DNA from 2 places in the Marinomonas sp. ATLA20 genome. Region 2 is predicted to be linked to the other one. Evidence: riboswitches for the same ligand, from Rfam matches in the RefSeq annotation. Region 2 holds a riboswitch; the other holds the start of a gene.

Region 1 (7,217 bases), on a different contig from region 2:
TCATTTCGGCTGTATCATAAATCGCTTCGGCTGTACCACGGACACTATCGATCACCTGTGGTGGAATCAAGGAACCGGCATAAAGAACAATCGGGCAGCGCTCCATGGTTTTGACCGCTTTCACTGTCATCAAATCTGGATCACCAGGGCCTGCGCCAATAAAATACACTGTCATTTTTTTCACTTACCTTTTATAAAAAAGCTAAAGCTTTTTAGAGTAGCCCTAAAGCTTTTTAGAGTAGCCGCGCGGCGTATAAATCCAATTCTTATCACCATTAACTATGTGTTTGGTGTCGGAGTTCCCAACGCTAACCATGGTGAACATATCCACATCTTTTGCGTCTAATTCACCCAGTGTCGTAAAAGTAATATCTTCTTCAGGGCGTGTTAATTGACGCCCAATCATCACAGGTGTGCTGGCGGGACGATATTCCAATAGGACATCACGAGCGTGGTTAAGTTGCCAATCTCTTTTCTTTGAAACAGGGTTATAAAACGACACGACAAAATCACCCGCGCCACAAGCGTGCAAGCGTTTATCGATGGTTTCCCAAGGGGTTAATAAATCGGAAAGTGAAATAGTACAGAAATCGTGACCCAGCATGGCGCCAACACGACTTGCACCGGCCTGCATGGCTGAAATACCGGGGATAACTTCAATATCGACATCTAGCCATTCCGGATGGTTTTCTTTGCCTTGCAGTTGCATATCCAGCAATTCAAACACTAAAGTCGCCATGGCATATATGCCAATATCACCACTGGAAATTAACGCGGTATTTTTTCCTTGTGCGGCCAAATCAAGCGCCAAGCGCGCACGACCTATTTCTTCACCTAAAGGCAGGTTATGAAAGGTTTTACCGTCACTAAGCTCACCCAATAAATCCAAGTAATAGCCGTAAGCCACCCAATCGCTACAAGCGGCCAATGCCTTGGTGGCATTTGGCGCGACCAAACCTAAATCACCTGGCCCCATACCCATTACAAATAACTTACTCATGCACTCTCTACAATATAATCAAGCGCCATAGGGCGCGAATGATGCCATTGTACACGGATTGCAAATATGACGGGATGAAAACACCACTATTTAAAGTGAGCAATGTTCAGGTAATGGAATTACGATTTAACGCGAACAAGGCGACAATGGCTTTTGTCGGCACCATTGAATTCTAACTCAGCCTCAGCACCATGAATCCAAAAAGACAGGCCTTCGCCCAGATAAAATGCACCAGATGCACTGATTGCATGAGTCAATACATAGCTTTGATCTTGCCAAGTTAATTTGGCTTGCTCGGCATGGAAAAATATATTTAAAGGCGAGTTTTCACAAATATAATCAGCGGAATTGGTTTGGTCTATGTCCTCTATCTCGTTCGCACTATCTGTAGGCGCGACGCCTTCATTCATAGAGCTACAAGCCGTTAACCCCACTAAAAAAGTACCGACCAAGACACCTTGTAGAAGTAGCTTTTTAATTTGCACTAGTATGAGACTCCATTCTAAAACTTTAATGGTCCAATTTTTTCCATTCCTGACCAAAAGGTCATCACAGATAACACCTCAGATATTATCAGTTCATAGTATATCGAGCCAGATAATAAGCTCTACTGAGCGATGTAATTTATTAGTTACTTTTTGTTACCTAAGCACCTTTGAGTAATGTTCAGTAACTGAGTAGTCACAAAATCAACACAATTGAAGGCAATGGACACTTTGACAGCCGTCAATAAAAACGAGTATATTCCACTAGTCGGATTTATCCGACTTCGTTCTCGGGGCGGGGTGTAATTCCCCACCGGCGGTAAAGACTTTACGTAAAGTAAAATTTAAGCCCGCGAGCGCCTTTAAGAAGCCTTTCTTTTAGGGTCAGCAGATCTGGTGTGATTCCAGAGCCGACGGTTATAGTCCGGATGATAGAGAGCGCGTCAGACAAGACCTCTATTGGCATAGTGCATTTTGCTTTGCCGTATTAAAGGTATGCCATTTAAAAATGGCGTATTTGCCTGCCCGTTCGCCCTGATTCACCTTAGATATTTTAGGATTAAAAAATGAATCAGAGCTCAACGAATAACATAGATTTCACTCCAGCTACTAAACGCATTGCTATTCTTCATGCTTCTTGGCACGAAGATATTGTAATGAATTGCGTTGACGGCTTTAAAAACGAACTCATCTCTCGCGGCTATGACGCGTCTTTAATTGACGTCATTCCTGTGCCTGGCGGCTACGAAATCCCATTACAAGCAAAACTGCTGGCGAAAAGTGGACAATATTCCGCTATCGCTGGAACAGCACTGGTTGTAGACGGTGGCATTTATCGCCACGATTTTGTGGCTCAGGCAATTTGCAATGCATTAATGCAAGTTCAATTGGAAACGGAAGTACCTGTTTTAACAGCAGTACTAACACCTCACAACTTCCATGAGCACGACGAGCATAAAGAATATTTCAGCCGTCATTTTGTTAAAAAAGGCATGGAGCTGGCGAATGCTTGCGATCAAACTATGCGCTTAACAGAAAAAGCGAAGCAAATGCTTTAAGCGTTTGATGTAGAAAGAACGGAAGCTAAAAAAACGGCTCTTATCTCAGGATTCGAGCCGTTTTTTTTTGTCTTAGCTATAACCGAAACAACTCTAGCACCTAAAAGAACAGGCATGAGCCCTAAGAAAAGGCATGAGAGCGAAGCGATTGATAAAGTTCACTATTTTTATCCTCTTCAATACACAACCCCAACATATCGTCGATAAAAAAGCCTAAAGCTCGTCGCTCTATTCGTTCAATTCCTTGCTGCTGTTGTAGAGGCAAATTGGCATATTTTGATGCTGCACCGAAATCCCCAAACAATACATGTCCGTTATCATTGATCAAAGTATTGTGGGCATAAAGATCACCATGGCTGACTTTTTTCTCACAAAAGTGCGCGATCAGTTGATCCACTTGCTGAATAATGCGAACAATTTTATCAATAGAGAATTGTTGATCCTCCACAAACGTATCCCGCGTACAAGACTCAAGACTAGGGGGTTGACCTAAATTCGTATAATGCGCTGGAATCAACTCCATCACGAGCGCCGAGCAATCATCTTCTGTCACCTTGGCAAGCGGTTGAACCAGATTATTGTGGCTTCCAACAGCAAGGCATGCATCAAGCTCATCCTCGGGATAACCATCGCTAGTCACATCACCTTTAAACACTTTTACAGCGACCGAATCTGAGAAATTAAAGCTATTCTCCCGCCAAGTAGCGCGAGAAATAACGCCTGATGCGCCCTGCCCTAACACTTGATGTAACTCTAAATCGCGAAAAAATACGGTTTTAAATTCATTGTGCGGATCACGTTGAGCACAAAATGGATTACCAGAGAAGGCCAACCAAGCCAAGCGTGGCAAGGCTAACAACGCATCAGGGAAAGCTATCAACTTATTGGCCGATAATCTAACCAACTCCAGTTTACGACATTCCTTAATGGAATCAGGAAGAGCGGTTAAGCGATTCCCAGCCAATGCCAGCTTTTGCAGTCGCGTCAATCTTCCAAAGTCGTCAGGTAAAGAGGTTAATTTGTTATCCGTAAGAATCAACCAACGAGTCAATGTTGGTAACGAATCCGAAGAAACAGTAGTAATTTGGTTACTTTTGAAACCAATCATCTCCAATTTTTCACACTGACCTAAAACCTCAGGCAATTGAGTAAAGCGATTGTTTGAGCAAAAAAGTATACGCAGCTTTTTAAGACGTGATAAATCCGCTGGCAGCTCACGTAATTTGTTATTAGATAGATCCAAAATTTCTAGGCTGTCGGCGAGGTCAAAGATAGCCTCGGGAAAAACGCTTAAATTTTCGGATAGCTGTAGGCGAGTAACGCCTTTCAACTCTCCACGATTAAGTTGGTCAAGTGTGTGCAAAATAGAACTCTTTCTAAATAAAATTTATGCGTATTATAACAATTACATAGGTGGAATGGTGATGATTAAGTCTGTCGCACCAACATCAATCCCCATTTGGGAAAGTAAAGTGGTTATCTGGCCCCTATGATGAGTCTGATGATTAAAAAAATGCTGCAAAGTGAAACCAAACCTTTGCGAGTGCTCGATGCCCTTCATATTTTTGTACATTAGGGCCGATGACAGCATCTCATCTGTTATCTCATTCATCATGTCTATAATTAACTGATCTAGCCGAAATCGCTGACTTTGAAGTAAGAGTAGATCATCGAACAACTGAGTATTCAGCGTGGCTGGTCGCTCTAGCGTTCGAACAAAATCTAGACTAGAAAGCTCTGAAAAATGATCCGCGAAGCGTTTCAACCAGATAATATCTGCAGCCAGGTTATGGTTAAGCGTACCGAGTACAGAGCCAAAAAATGCACCTTTATCTTCAATTAGATCAGCATCGCTCAACTCAGCAACAGCCTTATAAACCGAGAGATTCATCCATTGATTATAAGACGCCATAAGCTGCAAATTTTCTTTTACCGACATCCTCATCGTCCTCTTGATGCATTTGTTAAGCCGCTAATAAAACAGCGATTAGAGCAATCAACCCCGGCAAGCCTTGTACAAACAAAATCTTTTTACTTGACGTAATTGCGCCATAAACGCCAGCAACAACAACGCAAAGTAAAAAGAACACAGTTACCTGCGAACCAGCCGCACCAAGCCACAACCCCCACAACAAACCGGCTGCGAGAAAACCATTGTAGAGACCTTGGTTTGCAGCCAACACCTTACTCGCTTTAGCAAAATCTGGTTTCAATCCAAATACTTTCATGCCTTTAGGTTTATCCCAAAGAAACATCTCAATATACATAATGTACAGATGCAAAAGAGCAACCAGTGCCGTAGTGATAATTGCAATTAATTCCATAGATATAGCCTCTTATTTTTATTCCATCTAATGAACATTTTATACCTAGTTCGGGAGCTTTTAACGAGTACACCGAGAAACTATTTTGCTTTTTCTTGGTCTAGTTTATTAAGCATGCTTTACATCTCATTTTTCAAGCTTTCCTTGCTCTTCATCGATTTTTTCAAGCTTTGCTTGAAAGTCACGCAGAGCAATTGTTAAAGCACCAACCGCAACACTTGGCTCAATATCGTGACTTTCAAGCAACTCAATAAGATCAACTGCCAACTTAACATGATCTGGCGCGTGGTCTAAAGACATAAAAACTCCATATAGAAGACTGCAACAATCTATGTGTAAAATGCGTAAATAGGTAATTAAAAAACTTTTTTGACGTCTATAATGGCTTTTTGCATTACGAATTGTTCGACGTAAAATAAAACAAATACAATACACACAGAACATAAACAAGCCTAATTTAAAGAGGTTCTCGTGATTACAAATGAATTTTGGTTGGATCGATGGAAAACAGGGCGTATTGGCTTTCATCAAGAAGGCGTCAATCCGAAACTAATTGAGTTCTGGCCTATTTTACCCAAAGGCAGCCGAGTGCTTGTGCCTTTATGTGGAAAGTCCAACGATATGATCTGGTTAGCCGAGCAAGGTTATGAAGTCACAGGTGTTGAACTCTCTTCTCTGGCGGTGATTCAGTTTTTAGGGGATAACGATCTGGCCTATAACACACAGCAAGATGGCGGCTTAAAAATCCATACCGTTGACGGATTGCCATTACGCATTGTCGAAGGTGACTATTTTCAATTCACCGAAAACGAATTTGATGCCTGCTACGATCGTGCCGCCATGGTAGCCATGCCTGATTCAAAGCGGACTGAGTATGTTTCTCACACTCTTGAGCGTTTGTCGTCATCTGCTTGCGGTGTTTTGATTTCGTTACAGTACAATGGTGATCAGCAAGGACCTCCATTTTCCGTTGATGAAGACAGTGTTATCTCACTATGGGGAAGCAAAATTCAGAAAATTACTGCAGAAAACCTAGCTCTGACGAATCCCCAATATAAAGAGCAAGGACACAATATATTTGAGGAAAGTGTGTGGCGCATTCAACCCTAGATAATATAAGGCTGAATAGACCTAGATTAGACTGTCTACCCTAGGTTTTTTCTGGGATAATACGGCACAATTTTTCACCGATAATCCATGTATCCTCGTAATGACAAAGAAAACCGCTGACCATTACGCCCGATACCAAGAGTAAATAATGATCAAACGACATAAAACCGCCAAAGAACTCTTTTCTTACCCATTATATTGGGCTGAGTGTTATGGCGTTTCGCCCTTTCTACCAACTACCAGAGAAGAAATGGATGCTCTTGGCTGGGATAGCTGTGATGTGATCATAGTGTCAGGTGACGCTTATGTGGATCATCCTAGTTTTGGTATGGCGGTTTTAGGTCGCTTATTAGAAGCACAAGGCTACCGAGTTGGTATTATTGACCAACCCGATTGGCGCAATACAGAAGACTTCATGCGCCTTGGTCGTCCTAACCTATACTTTGGCGTTACCGCTGGTAATATGGACTCCCTGATCAACCGCTACACAGCCGACTTGAAAGTACGTAATGACGACGCCTATACACCTTACGGTGTTGGCGGAAAACGTCCAGACCGCGCGGTTATTGTTTACTCTCAACGCTGTAAAGAAGCGTTTCATGATGTTCCAGTCATGATTGGCGGAATTGAAGCCAGTCTTCGTCGTATTGCTCAATACGATTACTGGAGTGATGAAGTTCGTCGCTCAGTGTTAATCGATTCGACGGCCGATATTTTACTTTACGGCAATGCTGAACGCGCCATGATTGAAGTCACCCACCAGATGGCAATGGGCAAAACCCTTGATGAACTCACTAATATTCGCGGCACAACCATTGTCCGAAATACGCCGCCTGGTGGTTATACGGAAATTGATTCAACACGCGTAGATTGGCCTGGTAAAGTCGATCAAATTTACAGCCCTTACGAATACATTCCGGAAGGTAAGTGCCAAACTAAGGATGAAGAAGAGTCCGATGTTATGCCGATTCGAGTCATTCCCGCTCCACTGCGTCGTGGTGAAAAACTCGATCCGGAAAAAACCTATATACGTTTACCATCATTCGAAAAAGTATCTAAAGATCCTGTTTTATACGCCCACACTTCGCGTATTTTACACCTTGAGTCTAATCCGCATAACGCACGTGCTCTAATTCAAAAGCATGGCAAGAAAGAGATCTGGGTAAACCCACCACCAATTCCATTGGAGACACCAGAAATGGATGGCGTGTTTGATTTACCTTATGCACGAGTGCCCCAC
Region 2 (7,217 bases):
TGCCCGCTAAAGCAATCGCCAACACTTGATGCAAACGCACACCTTCTTTCAAAAACACCAACGCAAATACCATGGTAAACAACGCCTGAGACTGTAATACCAAAGAAGCCAAGCCAGCGGGCATACCATTCGCCATCGCCATAAACAAAAAGGCGAACTGCATAAAACCCATTGGTAGTGCATATACACACCACCACTTCAGCGGAATGTTAGGCCGTTTCACCAACAAACACCCGATCGCCGCCACCGCTAGAAATCGCAGTCCACCCAATAGCAAAGGCGGCACTTCGCCAAGGCCAAAAGAAATCACCACAAAGTTTAATCCCCAAGCGAGGATAATCACCAGAGCCAAAATACTGTCTTTAAACGTCATAATGCCTATCACCATTAAATTTGATAGAAGCATTATAAAAAGGCAATTAAAGGGAAACGAGGACAGACCGTAGGGTCAAAAAGGACACTCTATCCTTCAACGATACTGGCCGCTTAGACTAAATAATTTATGAGTTCCCACGGAGACAGTGAGAACTAGGAACCCAAACAGTCGAGTAAACGAACCTGAAAAACATGCAAGCACTCTCGCTCCGCGTGGTAATGCATAGTAGAGGCACCAAGCACACATTCCCACGGAGATCATGGGGATTAGGATATTTCGTCACTCTAAGTACACGACAATTAAGCCCCCATAACGCAATATGACTTACTGCAGCACAAAAACACTTGACTGCTTAGACTGTTGAGACAAAAAATGATAAATACAGAGGTGACTCAATGCCATATGAGTTCCCACGGAGACAGTGGGAACTAGGAACCCAAACAGTCGAGTAAACGAACCTGAAAAACATGCAAGCACTCTCGTTCCCACGCTCCGCGTGGTAATGCATAGTAGAGGCACCAAGCACACATCCCCACGGAGATCATGGGGATTAGGATATTTCGTCACTCTAAGTACACGACAATTAAGCCCCCATAACGCAATATGACTTACTGCAGAACAAAAACACTTGACTGCTTAGACTGTTGAGACAAAAAATGATGAATACAGAGCTGACTCAATGCCATATGAGTTCCCACGGAGACCGTGGGAACTAGGAACCCAAACAGTCGAGTAAACGAACCTGAAAAACATGCAAGCACTCTCGCTCCCACGCTCCGCGTGGTAATGCATAGTAGAGGCACCAAGCACACATCCCCACGGAGATCATGGGGATTAGGATAAACCGATACACAACGTTCAAGGATGACGAATGGGCAGAAGTAGATACAAAATAGTTCAGCAAGATGCACCGCACTTTGTCACGTTAACTGTTTTACACTGGATACCTGTTTTTACACGTCCACAAACAGTGGCAATTATTTTTGACTCTTTATCATTTTTAATGCGTGAAGGGCTAAAGGTACACGCTTATGTAATTTTGGAAAATCATCTGCATTTAGTTGTACAGAGTGAGCAAATAGGTAAAGATTTAGCTCGATTAAAATCATTTACAGCCAGAGCATTAATTTCGTATTTAATTGAACATAATGTGAAAACCATTTTAGATCAGTTAGCTTTTTATAAAAAAGCGCATAAAGGTGATCGCGCGTACCAATTTTGGCAGGAAGGGTCACATCCACAATTAATTCAAAGTGACGAAATGATGCGGCAAAAAATAGAGTATATCCATCAAAACCCAGTCAAAAGAGGATATGTCGATTTGGCATGTCATTGGCGATATTCGAGTGCTCGTGATTATGAGGGGGAAAGCGGACTACTAGAAATTTGTAAAGTCTGGTAACTATGCATTACCACGCAGAGCGTGGGAACGAGTGTAAAAAATGGCCTGAAAGAATATCAATCAGACCATTTGAAGAAAAAACTAATAGTGTTAGAGCTACTAGGCCACGGCCGTTAACTCAGCCTTTCTTAACTCTTTCATACGCAATCCGATGTTGCCGAGGATCAGCATCAAGCCGCCGATGATTTGGTAGCCAGTTAAACCCATATCAAGGAATAGCCAGTTGATAGCGGCGGCGAATACTGGGAAAGACAGCTCAGCCAAGGTAGCAAGTTGCGCGGGAACCGTTTTCAGCCCTTGGTAATAGAACCACATACCAATAAAACCACTTAGTAAGGCCATTGCAACGGCAAGGCTGAGGTCGACAGGCTTCATGACAATCAAGGTATCAGACTGCGCTAATGCCATGGGTAATAATACCAACAAACCGGCAACAAAGCGGCCGGACATAATCGCGTTCGCAGGCATATGTTGGTAAGACAAGTATTTTCCACAGACCGTCGCCGCGCCCCAAGCAATAACCGCAATCAAGGTGTATCCATAGCCTTTCATAATACTGCTTACGTCACTGGAATAGTGCCATTGGGCATCGCCTAATTGACGCAAATCCGGCCACATCATTACGAAACTGCCCAGTAAAATAACGGCCGCCCAGCGGACAAATTGCCCTTCAATACGTTCTTTCAACAACCAGTAGGCCAATAAAATCGCCACGATTGGTTGCAGTTTTTGCAGCAAAATAACGACCGTTGGATTCAAGTAATGAAAGGCTTCTGTAAACGCCAAGGTGCCCATGGCAGAGCCTATGCCGCCAATAAAAAACAAACACGAAAAGCCACTTATCGACATATGGCGATAAACATGGCGATAGCGCCACAGCATAGGTGCGACAAACAACACCAAGGTAAGGTGTTCGATTAGAACTATTTGCAGTGTGGAATAACCCGCTCCCAATAAAGGGTAACGAATCAAGGTATCAAGTGCCCACGTGAAACACGCGATCATGATAAAGAATGTACCTGCCATCTTTGGTTTCTCCAATAAATAAGATGCACAGGGGTGATGAGAACGAATAGTACCAAGGCCTGCACATAAAAATGCACAGCTCAGAAACACCTGAAAAGCATCAGGCGTAACAAAGACTTGGTCGACTTCTATCATCCGGACTGTAACCGTCGGCTCTGGAGTCTCACCAGATCTGCTGACCTTTGTTCATAATAAACAAAGCGCTCGCGGGCTGTTGATAGATTCTTCAATCTTGTCAAATCACCGCCGGTGGGGAATTTCGCCCCGCCCCGAAGTTCGATTAAGTAAAATTAATACATTAACTTTAAACCCATCTTCTTACTTAGGCAATAAGTACGGTCATCACCATAATGAAATTCTCCATTTTATATTCAACAAACTCCTGACCATATACTCAGTATTGCTATACACTCTTTACTCAAAAATAAATATTCATTGAATAGGAAAACGTCAATGCAAACCTCCTCCAGAAGCGGCATATTTTACGCATTAACGGCTTTTACGCTTTGGGCCATTGCGCCAATTTATTTTAAGGAAATGTCGTTTGTTCCCGCGCAGGAAATTCTAGCCCACCGAATCATTTGGTCTTGTGTGATTGTTCTCGTCTTAATCGTGCTGCTGCGTTATACCGATGCTTTAAAGACGGTTTTACGCTCTCGTAAAGCGCTCACAGCCATGCTTGCCTCTACTCTTTTAATTGGTGTCAATTGGGGAACCTTTATTTGGGCGGTACAAAACAACCAAATGCTAAGTGCCAGTTTAGGTTATTACATCAACCCGCTTATCAGTATTTTGCTGGGCGTGATTTTCTTTAAAGAAAAGCTCGATAGAGTACGTAAAGCGGCGGTCGTGTTGTGCTTTTGCGCGGTGGCTTTTGAAGTCATTCAATTTGGCTCCTTGCCTTGGATCGCTCTGGCCCTTGCTTTAACATTTGGTTTTTATGGCTTGGTACGTAAAAAAATTGCCGTCGATAGTTTCACTGGGATGGCCATTGAAACAGCTATTATGCTGCCCTTCGCACTCTTGTATTTAGCACTCAGTCCATCGCCTACTGCCAATATTTTTGACAATAGCGCCCATGTAAACTGGCTTCTGTTTGCTGCAGGCCCTGTCACTATGGTGCCATTAATGTGCTTTGCCGCAGCGGCAAATCGCGTGAGTATGGTAACGCTTGGCTTCTTCCAATATATAGGTCCAACAGGCATGTTTTTCCTAGCGGTTTTTTTGTACGACGAACCGCTTAGCCCAGAAAAACTCACCACCTTTATTCTTATCTGGTCAGCACTGGCTATGCTGATTTTCGACTCTGTTCGCCGTCTACGTAAAACAAAAATAGCCCTTACTGATAAATGAACACCCTAATTGCTTTATTAAGAGGTAGTGATAAAAGCCAAGTCTATGACTTGATATTACTACCTTATTAATATCTTTTTACTCAGCTCTTTCATTTGTAAAGACTGACGACTCCCCGTCATAAACAAGGAAGTACAGCGGTAACCTATTGAATGATCTAGTTATTAAGTTATGAATCCCTATTGTTAGCAGCATCTACAACAAGGTGATTTATGACTTATGAATATTAATATCCAAAAAACCTTTGCCAAAACATTTTCAACTATCTTTTTTACCCTTGCAGGCTTTGTTGTCATTGCCAGCTTCGCCGGCGCCATCAGTGAATACAATCACGGCGAAAGCCTCACCCAAGTCATTATTAAGATTATCAATTCCAACATCATCGCTATTGCTGTATTTGAGCTGGCGATGGTGATCAATAAGGAATACGGCAGCGATAATGAACATGACGTTATTGTTTTATTAAGACGAACTTTGCCTAGGTTTATTGGCACTGTTTGTGTTGCCATGGCATTAGAAGGCTTGATTATGGTGATCAAATATAGCCAACTCGATATGGCTGGGAACTTGTATTACCCCGTGGCAATTGTTGTCAGTGCAGGCTTCTTGCTGATTTCTTTGGGAGTATTCCTTAAATACGCACCTCGTGAACATTAGTAGAAATTAAGCCACATTTATTAAGAAAAGTTTGTGTCTGACCATGGTGTTTTTTTTGTTTCTTTTTTAGCCATCAAGCCTCACAATCGCGGCATGTTTAGCTACTGATTATTACACAATGAAGATCATCTCGTTTGACGCACTAAGAACCCTCCACTTGCCTCAAGTTAAGTACATTAAGCCTGAGTCTATGTACGATCATTTGGAGGAAATAAAAGAAGCCGATTGGCTGTTATTTCCCCAATACTGGCAACTTACAGCCTTGGTTCACGGACTAAAAAAACGTATTTTTCCTAGTCTTGCGTCATACATGATTGGTCACGACAAAATCGAGATGACTCGCACATTTCGCACCGTTGCGCCGCAACAACACCCTTATACAATTATTGCCGCTAACACACCTTATGAAGCGGAAAGAATTTGGGATGACATGCCATCGCCTTTTGTGGCCAAAATTCCGAAAAGTAGCATGGGCAATGGCGTTTTTTTGATAGAAACCATTGGCCAATGGCGTGATTACGTTGCTAAAACCGATGTATTGTATGCGCAGGAATATCTGCCCATAGACAGAGACATGCGCGTTATTTGGGTGGGCAATAAAATTGTTAGCGGTTATTGGCGCCTACAATCTGACAATGGTTTCCATAACAACATCAGCCAAGGCGGACAAGTGGAAGTCGCGCTGATTCCAAAAGAAGCTCAAGATTTAGTGACTTATTTGGCCGAATCATTGGACATCAACCACGCCGGATTTGATATCGCCATGGTAGGCTCTGTACCTTATGTGATTGAAATTAACCGTATTTTTGGTAATCAAGGACTGCCAACGATTCAGCAGGATGTGAATACAGAGCTGCTTAATTACCTCAATGAACAGCATTTATTATCAACCGCCACACTCACAGATCAACCAATCGGTTTTTAATTTGTCGACCAAAATGGCTACCAACCCTTGGCATGGCGGTTGGGTAGCGCCATACAGTGCTAACATTCAATGGGATGTTTATCGCAATCAAACGGGTAGTTTGTTGGTAAAAATGCTTTATAACGAGCAAGAAATCGCGTTCAAAGACAGCTGTAAACCCATTAGCGCTGGCAGTTATTTTTATCAATTTTCTGAGTTAACACGTTGCTACAATAAACGATAAAAAAACGTTCATAAAAAAAACAGCCAAGATGCATCACCGCACACATGGCTGTTTTTTTTATATTGAAACACTCAAACTATTACTTCACTTGTCTGGCCATCACGATCATCTTATCAAGCGCAACATTCAAAGGCTTGGCAACTTCCGCTCTGATTCGAGTGTAAGCCGTACAGTCATTTATGGCCGCAGCGTATTCTGTAAAGAGCTTTTTCTCTGAATACCTTTCATTAAGGTGCTTAAAAAAGGTGTTTTTTTGTCTATCAAAAAGCTTCTGCATCAGCTTGGCTTGCGCTTCGTTACCGCCATACATGCTTAATAACTTTGGCGTGATCACGTCATCCTGCAAAAAATTTCTATAGCCGGATAAACCGCGGTGAACGATAACCATATCTTCCGAGGAATGATGATCGGAAAAGTTATCCAGTTTGGTATCTACAAACTCCACCAGAGCAAGACACGAGTTCAGTTCGTTAATGGAAGGGGACGCTGCAAACATCGCAGGCGAGCAAAGTAAACCGATGACAAACATTAGGGTGATTTTCGTTTTCACAGCCCTTCTCCTTGTTATTATTTTTATAGCGGTTCAAACGATAACAGTAAGCCGCATACTTAAAATAACACTAAGGATAATTTAAACAAAACTTATCGCAAATAATTATCAACAATACTTCGGTACTCTAAACAATAAACAAGCCCTATTTAGCTTTGCATTCAGAAAGCACTCGTTTACTAGAAGGAGGATTGTTTGCCAGTTTATTGGCGGGGCGAATAGGCCTTGAGACTAAGTTGCCACCACAGTTTGGGCAGCGGCCATTAGGAAGCTTAGTCTGAACGCAATCGAGGCAGAAAGTACATTCAAAACTGCAAATCATGGCATCTGCAGCCGACGGTGGTAAATCCTTATCACAACACTCGCAATTTGGTCTTAGCGCTAACATACGTCACCCTTCAGCATTCTCGAAAAAATAACTATCTAAAGTATTGAAACGCCACCCAAACCTTATAGGTGGCGAACAATAAACCGAAAATAGCTAGTTAACGATCAACTCGCTAGGGTAAAACGCGCCATCGTTTGTTTCATCGCCGTACTTTGACCATTGAGTTCTTCCGCTGCGGCAGCCCCCTCAACAGAACCCGCTGCATTTAACTCAACAACGTCACCAACAGAAGACATGGCTTGAGTGACTTCATTCACCGCCAAAGCTTGCTCACCGCTGGCAGAGGCAATCTTTGCAACAATGGCCGATGTTTCACT

Evidence for each region. Region 2 has a riboswitch for FMN ahead of AC2A4J_RS01600 (DMT family transporter). Riboswitches for the same ligand answer to the same signal wherever they lie in the genome.
Region 1: another riboswitch for FMN. It lies ahead of AC2A4J_RS06590 (6,7-dimethyl-8-ribityllumazine synthase); the one in region 2 lies ahead of AC2A4J_RS01600 (DMT family transporter).

Annotation. Positions count from the first base shown of each region.
Region 1 covers NZ_JBXUKU010000003.1:31,720-38,936, reverse strand. Annotated here, with positions in the region: gene cobM (precorrin-4 C(11)-methyltransferase) at 1-175, opposite strand, end outside; gene cobJ (precorrin-3B C(17)-methyltransferase) at 224-1,000, opposite strand; gene AC2A4J_RS06595 (MliC family protein) at 1,120-1,485, opposite strand; FMN riboswitch at 1,768-1,929, shown strand; gene AC2A4J_RS06590 (6,7-dimethyl-8-ribityllumazine synthase) at 2,052-2,543, shown strand; gene AC2A4J_RS06585 (protein kinase) at 2,665-3,906, opposite strand; gene AC2A4J_RS06580 (DinB family protein) at 3,949-4,482, opposite strand; gene AC2A4J_RS06575 (DUF1304 domain-containing protein) at 4,508-4,867, opposite strand; gene AC2A4J_RS06570 (DUF2496 domain-containing protein) at 4,994-5,167, opposite strand; gene AC2A4J_RS06565 (class I SAM-dependent methyltransferase) at 5,339-5,977, shown strand; gene AC2A4J_RS06560 (YgiQ family radical SAM protein) at 6,126-7,217, shown strand, end outside.
Region 2 covers NZ_JBXUKU010000001.1:362,417-369,633, reverse strand. Annotated here, with positions in the region: gene AC2A4J_RS01610 (EamA family transporter) at 1-373, opposite strand, end outside; gene AC2A4J_RS01605 (REP-associated tyrosine transposase) at 1,248-1,778, shown strand; gene AC2A4J_RS01600 (DMT family transporter) at 1,878-2,939, opposite strand; FMN riboswitch at 2,924-3,086, opposite strand; gene rarD (EamA family transporter RarD) at 3,258-4,157, shown strand; gene AC2A4J_RS01590 (hypothetical protein) at 4,377-4,814, shown strand; gene AC2A4J_RS01585 (ATP-grasp domain-containing protein) at 4,972-5,739, shown strand; gene AC2A4J_RS01580 (hypothetical protein) at 5,753-5,962, shown strand; gene AC2A4J_RS01575 (hypothetical protein) at 6,042-6,512, opposite strand; gene AC2A4J_RS01570 (DUF1272 domain-containing protein) at 6,658-6,900, opposite strand; gene AC2A4J_RS01565 (HAMP domain-containing methyl-accepting chemotaxis protein) at 7,005-7,217, opposite strand, start outside.